Regions from separate parts of the Pseudomonas sp. GW821-FHT07F05 genome, predicted to be linked through region 3. Evidence: predicted binding sites of a transcription regulator. Region 3 holds the regulator's gene; each other region holds the start of a gene.
The links. The regulator FliA, encoded in region 3, starts transcription of late flagellar genes. The targets are predictions, from matches to a motif close to CTAAAGTTTNNNNNNNNNNNGCCGNTAA.
Positions count from the first base shown of each region.

Region 1: flgM (flagellar biosynthesis anti-sigma factor FlgM) is a predicted target of FliA. The motif match lies at 1,785-1,812, and genes of this name have one in related genera.
Region 2: AC07RO_RS11855 (methyl-accepting chemotaxis protein) is a predicted target of FliA. The motif match lies at 2,216-2,243, and genes of this name have one in related genera.

Region 1 is NZ_JBWKQL010000017.1:1,165-5,321, forward strand. It holds gene AC07RO_RS24345 (chemotaxis protein CheV) at 1-844, opposite strand, end outside; gene flgA (flagellar basal body P-ring formation chaperone FlgA) at 918-1,679, shown strand; gene flgM (flagellar biosynthesis anti-sigma factor FlgM) at 1,850-2,167, shown strand; gene AC07RO_RS24360 (flagella synthesis protein FlgN) at 2,217-2,684, shown strand; gene AC07RO_RS24365 (flagellar brake protein) at 2,767-3,507, shown strand; gene AC07RO_RS24370 (PAAR domain-containing protein) at 3,845-4,099, shown strand; gene AC07RO_RS24375 (hypothetical protein) at 4,108-4,157, shown strand, end outside.
Region 2 is NZ_JBWKQL010000004.1:131,894-136,050, forward strand. It holds gene AC07RO_RS11850 (hypothetical protein) at 1-333, opposite strand, end outside; gene AC07RO_RS11855 (methyl-accepting chemotaxis protein) at 619-2,184, opposite strand; gene AC07RO_RS11860 (CPBP family intramembrane glutamic endopeptidase) at 2,288-3,079, opposite strand; gene acnA (aconitate hydratase AcnA) at 3,547-4,157, opposite strand, start outside.
Region 3 is NZ_JBWKQL010000004.1:18,916-23,072, forward strand. It holds gene flhF (flagellar biosynthesis GTPase FlhF) at 1-316, shown strand, start outside; gene fleN (flagellar synthesis regulator FleN) at 435-1,268, shown strand; gene fliA (RNA polymerase sigma factor FliA) at 1,265-2,008, shown strand; gene AC07RO_RS11360 (chemotaxis response regulator CheY) at 2,250-2,624, shown strand; gene AC07RO_RS11365 (protein phosphatase CheZ) at 2,644-3,432, shown strand; gene AC07RO_RS11370 (chemotaxis protein CheA) at 3,577-4,157, shown strand, end outside.

The DNA.
Region 1 (4,157 bases), on a different contig from region 3:
CCTTCTTGACCATCGCCTGGTTGAACACGCCGGACAACGACGTATGCAACACGATGTGCAACTTCTGCATGCGCGGGTCGCTGCGAATCTCCGCAGTGAGGGTATAGCCATCCATCTCCGGCATTTCAATGTCGGAAATCATCATCAGGAATTCTTCTTCCGGCTTCTTGCCTTCATCCACCAGTTTGCGCAGGAAATCGAGTGCCTGACGACCGTCATTCAACGCCGTGACTTCCACGCCGACGGTTTGCAGGCAACGCGTCACCTGTTTGCGCGCCACCGAGGAGTCATCGACCGTCAGCACGCGCAGCGACAGCGCCTTGTGCTGAACCTCCGCCGTGACCACGCCGACCGAGATGTTCTCGGACACCGGCGCCACTTCGGCGAGGATCTTCTCGACATCGATGATTTCCACCAGCTGGTTGTCCAGACGCGTCACTGCCGTGAGGTAGTGGTCGCGACCGGTGCCCTTGGGTGGCGGATGAATGTCTTCCCAGTTCATGTTGACGATGCGTTCCACCGCATGCACCAGGAAGCCCTGAATCTTGGTGTTGTACTCCGTGATGATCACGAATGAATTGGTAATGTCAGCCAGCGGCTTGCCACCGGTCGCCAACGCCAGATCGAGGATCGGGATAGTCCCGCCACGAATATTTGCCACACCGCGCACAATCGGACTGGATTTGGGCATATGGGTAAGTTTCGGGCACTGAAGCACCTCTTTTACCTTGAACACGTTGATCCCATACAACTGCTTGCCGTCCAACCGGAACAGCAACAGTTCAAGGCGGTTCTGCCCGACCAGTTGAGTGCGCTGGTTTACTGAATCCATCACACCAGCCATGCACCACACCTCCCAAAACGACCAATTGCGCTACCGGAACGGTAAGCGGCACGGGCCTTGCTATTTACTCATCATGAACACACAAACGACAGTATCCCGACGCCCGGCACCCGCAACCCGCAGCTTTCTCTGCGTGCTGGTCGCGCTGTGTCTGTTGTGTGCCGCCAGCCTGAGCCGCGCGGACAACATGACCCTGCCTGAAACACTTATCGGCGTGACCCAGGGCTTTCTTGAATTCACAGTTGAAGACTACATGGCGACCAACCAAACCGCCGGCCGCTACGAAATCGAAGTCAAGCAGTTGGACCCGCGTCTGCGCATGCCGCTGTGCGACAAGGATTTGACAGCCTCACTGGAAAGCCCGGCCCAGCCCATCGGCCGCGTCACCGTGAAGATTCGCTGCGAAGGCACGTCCCCGTGGACGGTGTTTGTGCCGGCCCAGGTACACCTTTACCGCAATGTCGTCACGGCCGTGCGGCCCATGAAGCGCGACGCAATCGTGAGTGAAAACGATGTGGCGCTGCGCGAACGCGACGTCAGCCTGCTGGGGCAAGGCTTCCTGGATTCAGTCGATCAGGCAGTCGGGCAAAAAGTTGTCCGACCAACGGTCATCGACCAGATCCTGACGCCCGTCCACCTCGATCAGCCGCAAATGGTCCATAAGGGCGACCAGGTGGTGATCAGTGCGCGCAGCGGTTCAATGAGCGTGCGCATGCCGGGCGAAGCCTTGTCCGACGGCGGTTTCAACGAGCAAATACGGGTGAAGAACCTCAACTCCCAACGGGTGATCAAGGCCAATATCGTTGCGCCCGGGCAAGTCGAGGTCGCTATGTAACTGACATGTGAAGGTAAGACCTCTGGCGCTGCGCTTGCGCTTTTCCTACACTCGGAACCCCTGTGCTCCGTGCGAAGTCCATTCGAGACTGTTTTCGCACGGGCCCTAAAGTTATTCCGGGTCTGGCCGAAACCAAGGCAAGCGTCCTAGAACCCAGAGGTTTTTCAATCATGGTCATCGACTTCAATCGTTTGAACAGCTCCACTACCGTTGGCGGTACAACACGTACTGCCAGCACCAAGGAAGCCAGCAAAACCGAAGCTACGGCAGCGGTCAGCGGCACCTCGAGCGTGCCCGGTAGCGGTGAGGCAGTACATTTGAGCAGCGAAGCTCAACAGTTGCAGAAGATCAGTGATTCGTTGCGTGATCAGCCTGTCGTCAACAGCGCCCGTGTGGCTGAGTTGAAGCAGGCGGTCGCCGACGGCAGCTATAAGGTCGACAGCAATCGTGTTGCAAGCAAACTGCTTAACTTCGAAGCCCAGCGCTAGCCCCAGGTCTGCGCAGGGGCTTCTGGACGCTTAAACACCAGGGCATGCGATGCAAGACACTACATTGCTTCAACTGATCACGGACGACATTGCGCCAACCCGGCATCTGCTGGACATCCTGAAGGCCGAGTCAGTGGCGCTTCACGGGCGCAATATGGTCGAGATGGAACACATCCTGGCGCAGAAACAGGCGCTGGTGATCGTGCTCGAGCAGCATGGACGCCGACGTACCCAGCTGATGACCAGCCTGGGTCTGCCCGCCAATCGCGCGGGACTCGAAGAAGTGGCGAAACATTCGTCAGTGGGTGAAGCCTTGTTGACCGCAGGCGATGAACTCAGCGCGCTGATGAGTGAATGCCAGGCGGCCAACGAACAGAACGGCAGCCTTATCCAGCTCCAGCAACTCACCACGGCACAGCAGTTGAGGATTCTCAACGGCGGCGACACGCCCACGCTGTACGACAGTCGCGGTTCGACGTCGGGCAAAGCCAGGCCGCGTCCGCTCAGCCAGGCGTAAGTTCTTGTATCAAGGTGCGCACCGTGGTGGCAATATGCCGCACGCTGCACGCTGCCGTTATTTGCCTGGAGATGGATAGACCGTGAATGCCTCAAGCGCGGACGATGTTCCGCAGCCCCCGAAGGTACTGACCACCCCGTTGGAAATCGCCGCCAATCTGCGGCTGCTGATGGAAAGTCATGACCCGTTGATCATCACGTTTCACGAACGCACCCAGCGTTTTCAGAGCTACGTGATCGACGTCGACCGTGACACCAACCAGGTCATTTTCGACGAGATGATCCCCCGAGATGGCGAGCGTTTCCTTGCCAGCGGTGAGCCCTTCCGGGTCGAAGGTTTTCACGACGGTGTGCGCATCGCCTGGGAAAGCAAAGCCCAGCTGACCGTGATCGAAGAGCCGCGCAGCTATCGCGGCCCTCTCCCTGAAGAAGTCGTCTATCACCAGCGCCGTAACGCGTTCCGCGCGGCCCTGAAGCTGGCATCGCTGATTGATGTCGAGATTGGCGGCGACCGGCTCAAATTTCCGTTGCGCGGCAAACTGCTGGATGTCTCCGCCACCGGCTGCAAGCTGCGCTTCGAGGGCGATATCTCCGAGCGCATGCAACTGGGCCAGGTCTATGAGCGCTTCATCGCCTCCCTGCCCTTCGGCAACATGACCACGCCGGTCGAACTGCGCTATCTGCACTTCGAAGAAAGGATCAACACCACGTTCGCCGGTGTGCGCTTCCACAACATGAGTGGGTTGGTGCAGCGTCAGGTCGAGCGTTTCGTGTACCAGCTGCAGCGCGAAGCGCGACGCTTCGACAAAGACGACGATTTCTGATCGTTTGTGATGACCGGCTGGCGCGTTTCAGGGCGTGCTGGCCGGTTGTCCACATCCGCTGCTATCGCCTCCCCCCATAACGCGCACATCAAATAGCGCGTCCTGATCCCCTCCCATAACGCCTCCCGCCCCGCTCCAACCCCCTCCAAACCACGCCTTTTCGATCAAAATGCGAACCTCATCACGCCCGCGTGTAGGACTCTTCACCGCGCAAAAGTAGGACGCGTCTTGAAATAATCTGTGCCACTTTCAAGCCCCTGACCCTGTGTTAATTTCGCGGCTCAAACGCACCGGAGCATGGACGCTCGCCGCGGCCACATCTCAGGGAAGTTTCGTCATGCGCCCCATCATCGTTCTCAACGACCCCACCCTCAAAGGCGGTCGAGTCATTCAAGGCTCGCCCTCCACGTTCCTGCACGGTCTCGAAGTCGCCCGCCACGGCGACGGCGTGCTCTGCTTTCACGGCCCCTGTGCCATCGCCGAAGGGGATGAAACCTGCCTCGTCGATGACCGGCCCATTGCCCGCGACGGGGATCGCCTGCTGTGCGGCGATGCCCTCGTCGCGACCCACGATGACTGCTGCATCCTGTAGGGGTCGTCATGAAATATTCCTTTGTGAAACGGCTGCTTGGCAAACCCGCGCCGCTGCC
Region 2 (4,157 bases), 110 kb from region 3:
TGTCGGGGAGTAATCAGATACTTGCGTATTGGGGCTGGTTGTTTTGTAGCCCAGCGCGTAAGTGCCCTCATGATCGAGCAAGGCTTCATCAAGGAAAACCGTAATCATATCTCCCGCCCGATCGTCTGTTGTGATTACTCGAATGTCGCCGAGAGGTACATCATCCAGCACCAACTGAAAGTAATATCCAGGTTCGGCTGCTTCCCACACTTGCACTTCAACCGGGAGCGGGTTCTCGAGCGCCGAGATGTAGAGCAGACCGTCTTCAGGGTGAGCCATAGGCACAATTGGGGGAGGCAGAGGGATTGGGTATTTCAAAATCGCTTCAGTCATAACAAAACTCCATCAAGCACACCCCTCCACTTCCATCCGCAGAAAGAGTGCACATTAAATTAATTATCCAGATCAACAAATACTCCACCCGTGGTGGTATCTATTTATCGTCTTTCAATAATCAACTAATAGAGGTCGACAAATCCTGTCAACAGCCAAACCCCTGCTCCAAACCAAAAAAAGCTTCCCCAAATGATTTTCAGAAATGTCCTACTTAAACCCCAACACAAACAAAAAGGCCCCGGCAGACAATCTGCCGGGGCCTTCGCATAACCCACCAATCACTCAGCGGTTGAAGCGCTCCACCAAGGAGTATTGCGTGTGAGCAGTTTGGGTCAGTTCGGCACTGAGCGTGGCAGAGCGACGGGCTTCGTCGGAGGTCTGGTCCGCCAGGTGCGCGATGGTGCTGATGTTGCGGCTGACCTCTTCTGCCACCGAGCTTTGCTCTTCGGTGGCGGCGGCGATCTGCGTGGTCATGTCGGTAATGTTGGCCACTGCGTCGCTGATGCCTACCAACGCCCTGTCGGCTTCCATGACCTGCTCGACGCCTTCTTCGGCCTGGCGCCGGCCTGTGTTCATGGTCTGAACCGCGTTGGTAGCCGTCTGTTGCAGCTGGGCGATGAGGGCGTGGATCTGGCCGGTCGACTCGGTGGTGCGTTGCGCCAGTTGGCGGACTTCATCGGCGACGACAGCAAAGCCGCGACCCATTTCGCCCGCGCGGGCAGCTTCGATGGCGGCGTTAAGGGCCAACAGGTTGGTCTGGTCGGCGATGCCTTTGATGACATCGACAACGCCACCGATCTCGTCGCTGTCTTTCGCGAGCTGAGTCACGGTCAGGCCGGTTTCGCCCACCGAAGCCGAGAGACGCTGGATGGCTTCGCGGGTGTCGCTGGCGATCTCGCGGCCGCGACGGGTCAGTTCGTTGGCCTGTTGCGTGGCGTCAGCGGTGCGCTGCACGTGATTGGCCACTTCCTGGGTGGTCGCGGCCATCTGGTTGACAGCGGTGGCGACCTGTTCGGTTTCGACGCGCTGACGTTCCAGGCCGGTGGAGCTGGCCTGCGCGAGGGTGTCGGACTGACGGGCCTGGTCGTTGAGGTGTTCGGCGGTGTCCTGCAGGCGGGTGAGGCAGGTCTTGAGACGCGCTTCCTGGCTGAGGATCGACATCTCCAGCCGCGCCTGTGCGCCGCGACTGTCGGTGTACATCTGCGCGATCAACGGGTCGGAGGTGGTTTGCTCGGCCAGACGCAGCAGGCGCTTGAGGCCACGCTGTTGCCAGCTCAACCCCAGCAGGCCAAGCGGTACGGACACTGCGGCGGCGAGCAGGAAGCCCCAATGGGAATTCAGCCACACGCCAATCAAAAAGCTCACCTGGCTCACCAGGATGAACGGCAGCCAGTCCTGCAACAGCGGCAGCCACTTGTCACGACTTGGCACCGCACTTTTGCCGCTGTTCAGGCGTTTGTAGAGCGCTTCGGCCCGACGCACCTGTTCAGCGGTCGGCTTGATGCGCACGGACTCGAAGCCCACAACCTGTTTGTTCTCGAAGACCGGCGTGACGTAAGCGTTGACCCAATAGTGGTCGCCGTTCTTGCAGCGGTTCTTGACGATCCCCATCCACGGCTGGCCCTGCTTGAGGGTGGCCCACATGTGTTCGAATACCGCCGTCGGCACGTCCGGATGGCGCACGGTGTTGTGCGGCGACTTGATCAATTCATCTTGGGAAAAACCGCTGATTTCAATGAAGGCGTCGTTGCAATAGGTGATGACGCCGCGCGCATCGGTGGTGGAGATCAACCGTTGCTGCGCCGGGAAGGTCCGTTCGCGTTGAGTGATGGGCTGGTTATTTCGCATGAGCTATTCGATCCAGGAAGGCTGTGAAGAGTTATCGGCCCGAAGCGAAAAAAATTAAGCTTTTGTGAACTGCGTCATAGGTTGGGTGTCGCGGGCGGTCGCTTCAGCGATCGAACATCGCATAGGTGAACAGGCTGAAATGCAGCAGGTTCAGGCCGAAGTGGGTGAGCACGGCAGCGGGCAGGCCGCCCAGTCGATAGGCAACGCCATAACCCACACCTGCGAGGCCCGCCAGAAGCGCCCATTCCCAGCCAGCACCGATGTGCGCAAGACCGAACAGCAGCGAGGCTGTCCCGATGGCCAGGGCGTCGTGGCAGGGCAAGTGTTGCAGCCATCTTTTCAGGCTGCCTTGCAGGTAACCGCGAAAGAGCAGTTCCTCGGTCAGCGCGACCAATAGCAGGTTGTTCAGCGCCCAGATGCCCGTTTGCTCGGGCCACTTAGGCGACCAGCCGACGAGGCCCATCAGCAGCGCCGTTGATAGACACGCTGCGGCGGTGACGGGCAAGGCGATGCTGGTGACGCCCAGCCAGCGTCGGGGACTGAATGCGATAAACACCCAGGGGCAGGCGATGGCGATCCAGAAGCCGATAAGGGGCTTGTCGAGATTCAGGTACATCGAATACGGCGCGGCCTCGGGGCTGAGGCGCACGCCGGCAATCGCCCTTGCGCTGAGGAAACCGGGCAGCCAGTGACTGGCCAGCCCCGCTGCCATGGCAATAAACAGGGCGTGGCCGAAGAGGCGCACGGCGCGGTGCTGGAAATGGCTGACGCAGATGCCGGCCATGATCAGCAGTCCGAACGTGATGACCACGGGAACGCTGAGCTGGCCGTAAAGCAGCGCCAGGCAGTAGCCGAGAGAGAGCAGGAGGAGGGAAGTCCAGCGTTGCACCGACATGAAGTCGTCCTTGGGTGTCGGAATAGGCTGGCGATTTTAACGTTGATTAAACGCGTGTGTATGTCGGATCAACGGGGAGCGGGTCCGATTGTTTCGTGGATGCAGGGCGAAGGTCGTGTAGGGCGTTTCTGATAACAAGGGATTTGGGTTAGACGCTGGCAATTTGCGGTGAGGCAGACGACGCCTTCCCGGCTAAAGCCGGTCCCACTAAAAGCGCGCGGTGTGCCCGTAGGACCGGCTTCAGCCGGGAAGAGGCCAGTGTGAACACCATAAGATTTTGGGAGAGGCAGACAACGCCTTCCCGGCTAAAGCCGGTCCCACTAACAGCACGCGATGTGCCCGTAGGACCGGCTTCAGCCGGGAAGAGGCCGGTTTGAGCACCATTGATATTGCGTTGTGGCATCTGACGCCTTCCCGGCTAAAGCCGGTCCCACTGACAGCGAGACCGGCTTCAGCCGGGATGAGGTTCAGGACGCAATCAACTGCCGCAGCACGTAATGCAGAATCCCTCCCGCCTTGAAGTACTCCACTTCATTCAGGGTATCGATCCGGCACAGCACGTTGATGTTTTCCTGCTGCCCGTCCTCCCGGGTGATCTGCACCGCCAGGCTCATGCCCGGTTGCAGCGTGGCGCCGGTGAGCCCGGTGATGTTCAGCACTTCCTTGCCGGTCAGGCCCAGGGTTTTGCGGCTTTCGCCTGCCTTGAACTGCAGCGGCAGGACACCCATGCCGACCAGATTGGACCGGTGAATGCGCTCGAAGCTCTCGGCGATGACTGCCTTGACGCCCAGCAGATTCGTGCCTTTCGCCGCCCAGTCGCGACTGGAGCCCGTGCCGTATTCCTGACCGGCAATGACCACCAGCGGCGTGCCTTCTTCCTGATAACGCATGGCCGCGTCATAGATCGGCAGCTTCTCGTCGGTGGGCACGTGCAGCGTGTAGCCGCCTTCTTCACCGCCGAGCATTTCGTTGCGAATGCGGATGTTGGCGAAGGTGCCGCGCATCATCACTTCATGGTTGCCGCGCCGCGAGCCGTAGGAGTTGAAGTCCTTGTATTCCACGCCCTTGCTGCGCAGAT
Region 3 (4,157 bases):
GGCGACGACCAGCCAGAAGCAGGTGCTGTCAGCGGCTTATCACAGTTACAAACGTTGCGGCCTGGCCGGGTGCATCCTGACCAAGCTCGACGAAACGGCCAGCCTGGGCGAAGTGCTCAGCCTGGCCGTGACACACGAACTGCCTGTGGCCTATCTCACCGATGGCCCACGGATACCGGATGATCTGCATTTGCCGCGTCGGCACCAATTGGTGAGCCGGGCTGTCAGCGTGCAGATGCAGGAGGAGCCAAGCGAGGAAGCGATGGCGGATATGTTTGCGGATCTTTATCACAGCACCGGCAAGCGCGCGGGCTAGGTGAAGAAAATGACAGTGGAATTTTCCTGCATCGATGGTCTGCCAGGCATTGTTCAGACACTGAACGTGCAGCCCGACATGTGGCTTAGGTCTAAGCAAGACAAGGTAAACAATTAACATGGGCAGCATGCATCCCGTACAGGTTATCGCGGTGACCGGTGGCAAAGGTGGCGTAGGCAAGACCAACGTTTCAGTGAATCTTTCACTGGCACTGGCCGAGCTGGGACGTCGCGTCATGCTGCTGGACGCCGATCTGGGTCTGGCCAACGTCGACGTATTGTTGGGTCTGACCCCCAAACGCACCCTCGCTGATGTCATCGAAGGGCGGTGCGAGCTGCGCGATGTCTTGCTGCAAGGCCCGGGCGGTGTACGCATCGTGCCGGCGGCATCGGGCACCCAGAGCATGGTCCACCTGACCCCGGCGCAGCATGCCGGGCTGATTCAGGCGTTCAGTGACATTGGCGACAATCTCGATGTGCTGGTCATCGATACCGCCGCCGGCATCGGCGAGTCGGTGGTGAGCTTCGTCCGCGCGGCCCAGGAAGTGCTGCTGGTGGTGTGCGACGAGCCCACATCGATCACCGACGCCTATGCCCTGATCAAACTGCTCAACCGCGATTACGGCATGAACCGCTTCCGCGTCCTGGCCAACATGGCCCAGAGCCCGCAGGAAGGACGCAACCTCTTCGCCAAGCTGACCAAAGTCACCGACCGTTTTCTCGACGTGGCCCTGCAGTATGTGGGCGCCGTGCCGTACGACGAATGCGTACGCAAGGCCGTGCAGAAACAGCGCGCCGTGTACGAAGCGTTTCCGCGTTCCAAATGTGCCCTGGCGTTCAAGGCCATCGCGCAGAAAGTCGACACCTGGCCGCTCCCGGCGAACCCGCGCGGCCACCTGGAATTTTTCGTAGAACGCCTCGTGCATCAAACCAGCGCAGGGCCCGTCTCATGACAGCAAGTGGCTATCGCATGTACAGCAAATCGTCCAAAGACTCCCAGTATGAGCTGATCGAGCGTTATGCCCCGCTGGTCAAACGAATCGCCTACCACTTGCTGGCGCGTCTGCCGGCCAGCGTGCAGGTCGAGGATTTGATCCAGGCGGGCATGATTGGCTTGCTCGAAGTCTCGACCAAATACGACTCCACCAAAGGGGCCAGCTTCGAGACGTACGCGGGTATTCGTATCCGTGGTGCGATGCTCGACGAAGTGCGCAAGGGGGACTGGGCGCCGCGCTCGGTCCACCGCAACACGCGCATGGTCAGTGACGCGATTCGTGCAATCGAAGCAAAAACCGGCCGTGACGCTAAAGATCACGAGGTTGCTGCCGAACTTGAAATGAGTCTCGACGATTACTACGGGATTTTGAACGATACCCTGGGCAGCCGCCTGTTCAGTTTCGACGACCTGTTGCAGGACGGCGAACACGAAGGGCTGCACGAGGACGGCGCGAGCCAGTCCCTCGAACCGTCGCGGGATCTGGAAGACGAGCGCTTCCAGGCTGCGCTGGCCGAGGCCATTGCCAACTTGCCCGAACGTGAACGCCTGGTGTTGTCGCTGTACTACGACGAAGAGCTGAACCTCAAGGAAATCGGTGAGGTCCTGGGGGTCAGCGAGTCGCGGGTCAGCCAGCTGCACAGTCAATGCGCGGCGCGGTTGCGCGGTCGTCTTGGCGAGTGGCGCGCACGTTCGTGAATCAGGCGCAGGCCGCGAGGCCTGCGTGTTGCGTGTAAGACCGGCTGTGCAAGACGTGAGCGGGAAGCAAATGAGACACGGCAGGAGTCGGTCGAACCGGGTCGTAGATGATCCGGTTTCGCTGCGCTTGTTCCGGTCGATTCCACCCCCTCTTGATGTTCGGCACAGCCGGTATTGATTGAACGCGCGTTCAGGTGCTGAACGCGTTAAAGACTGCTTGGAGGTCGAATTGGACAAGAACATGAAAATCCTCATCGTTGATGACTTCTCAACGATGCGGCGGATCATAAAAAACCTGTTGCGTGACCTTGGGTTCACCAACACGGCCGAAGCAGATGACGGACTCACCGCATTGCCGATGCTGCAAAGCGGCGCTTTTGACTTCCTCGTCACTGACTGGAACATGCCGGGCATGTCCGGCATCGACCTGTTGCGTCAGGTGCGTGCCGACGAGCGTCTGCGCAGCCTGCCGGTGCTGATGGTCACTGCCGAAGCCAAGCGCGAGCAGATCATCGAAGCCGCTCAGGCCGGTGTGAACGGCTACGTGGTGAAGCCGTTCACCGCGCAAGTGCTCAAAGAAAAAATCGAAAAGATATTCGAGCGCGTCAATAGCTGATGTCCGCTGCGAGGGCGCTATGGATTCCAAAGATTCGACAATGGGTGACTTTGAGTCAACCCTGAAGAAACACGCACAAGAGCTGGTCGCGAGCCTTGAAAAAGGCAAGTTCGGCGATGCCGTGCAACTGATCCATGAGCTTAACCAGACCCGCGACCGCGGCCTGTATCAGGAAGTCGGCAAACTGACGCGCGAGCTGCACAGCGCGATCGTCAACTTCCAGATCGACCCGAACATGCCGCAGGCCGAGGAGGTCTCCCAGATCACCGACGCCACCGAGCGGCTGTCGTACGTCGTCAGGCTGACTGAAAACGCGGCGAACCGGACCATGGATCTGGTAGAACTGAGCACGCCGTTGATGCACGGGCTCACTGAAGACGCCAAGTCGTTGAGCGCCGATTGGGGACGCTTCATGCGCCGCGAGATCAGCGCCGAAGAGTTTCGTGATCTGGCCCGCCGCGTCGATGTGTTCCTGACCCGCAGCGAGAAGGAGACCACCGAGGTCTCTGCGCACCTGAACGACATTCTGCTGGCCCAGGATTACCAGGACCTCACCGGTCAGGTGATCAAGCGCGTGACCACGCTGGTCACGGAAGTCGAGCGCAATCTGCTCAAGCTGGTGCTCATGGCGAGCCAGGTGGACCGCTTCGCGGGCATCGAGCACGACCAGGAAATGTTCCGTCAGCAAAAAGAACAAGAAAAACTTCACTCCAAGGGTGAAGGTCCGCAGATTCATGCCGATAAACGTGAAGACGTTGTATCCGGACAGGATGATGTTGACGATCTGCTATCCAGCCTCGGATTCTGATTCGGTCATTCTGTCTCGGACTTCAGGTTTTCTGTGAAAGTGGCTGCTGGACCCGCGCGCCAATGCTTCGACGAAAGCAATGCGCGCAGGCCGTCAGTGCAGCCTCCGGATCGGTTTGACGGTTAATTTTAGGAGCACCCCCCAATGAGCTTCGGCGCCGATGAAGAAATCCTTCAGGATTTTCTGGTAGAGGCCGGCGAGATTCTCGAGCTGTTGTCAGAGCAGTTGGTCGAGCTGGAAAGCCGGCCTGACGATGCGGACCTGCTCAATGCAATTTTTCGCGGTTTTCACACTGTAAAAGGGGGCGCCGGCTTCCTCCAGCTCAACGAGCTGGTTGAATGCTGTCACATCGCCGAGAACGTGTTCGACATCCTGCGCAAGGGTGAGCGTCGCGTCGACTCGGAGCTCATGGACGTGGTGCTCGAAGCACTCGACACCGTAAACAGCATGTTCGGTCAGGTGCGCGAGCGTTCTGCCGTCACCCCGGCCACGCCTGAATTGCTGGCCGCGCTGGCTCGCCTGGCCGAGCCAGCCTCGGCAGAAGAAATCGCTGCGGCACCGGTGGTGGTTGAAGAGCCGGTCGCTGAAGCGCCGTCCGAAGACATCACCGATCTGGAATTCGAACAGCTGCTGGATTCGCTCAACGCCGTCAAGGCGCAAGCGGCAGGTGCTCCTGCACCGGCTCCGTCTGCGCCTGTTGCCGCGGCACCCGTTGCAGCAGCGCC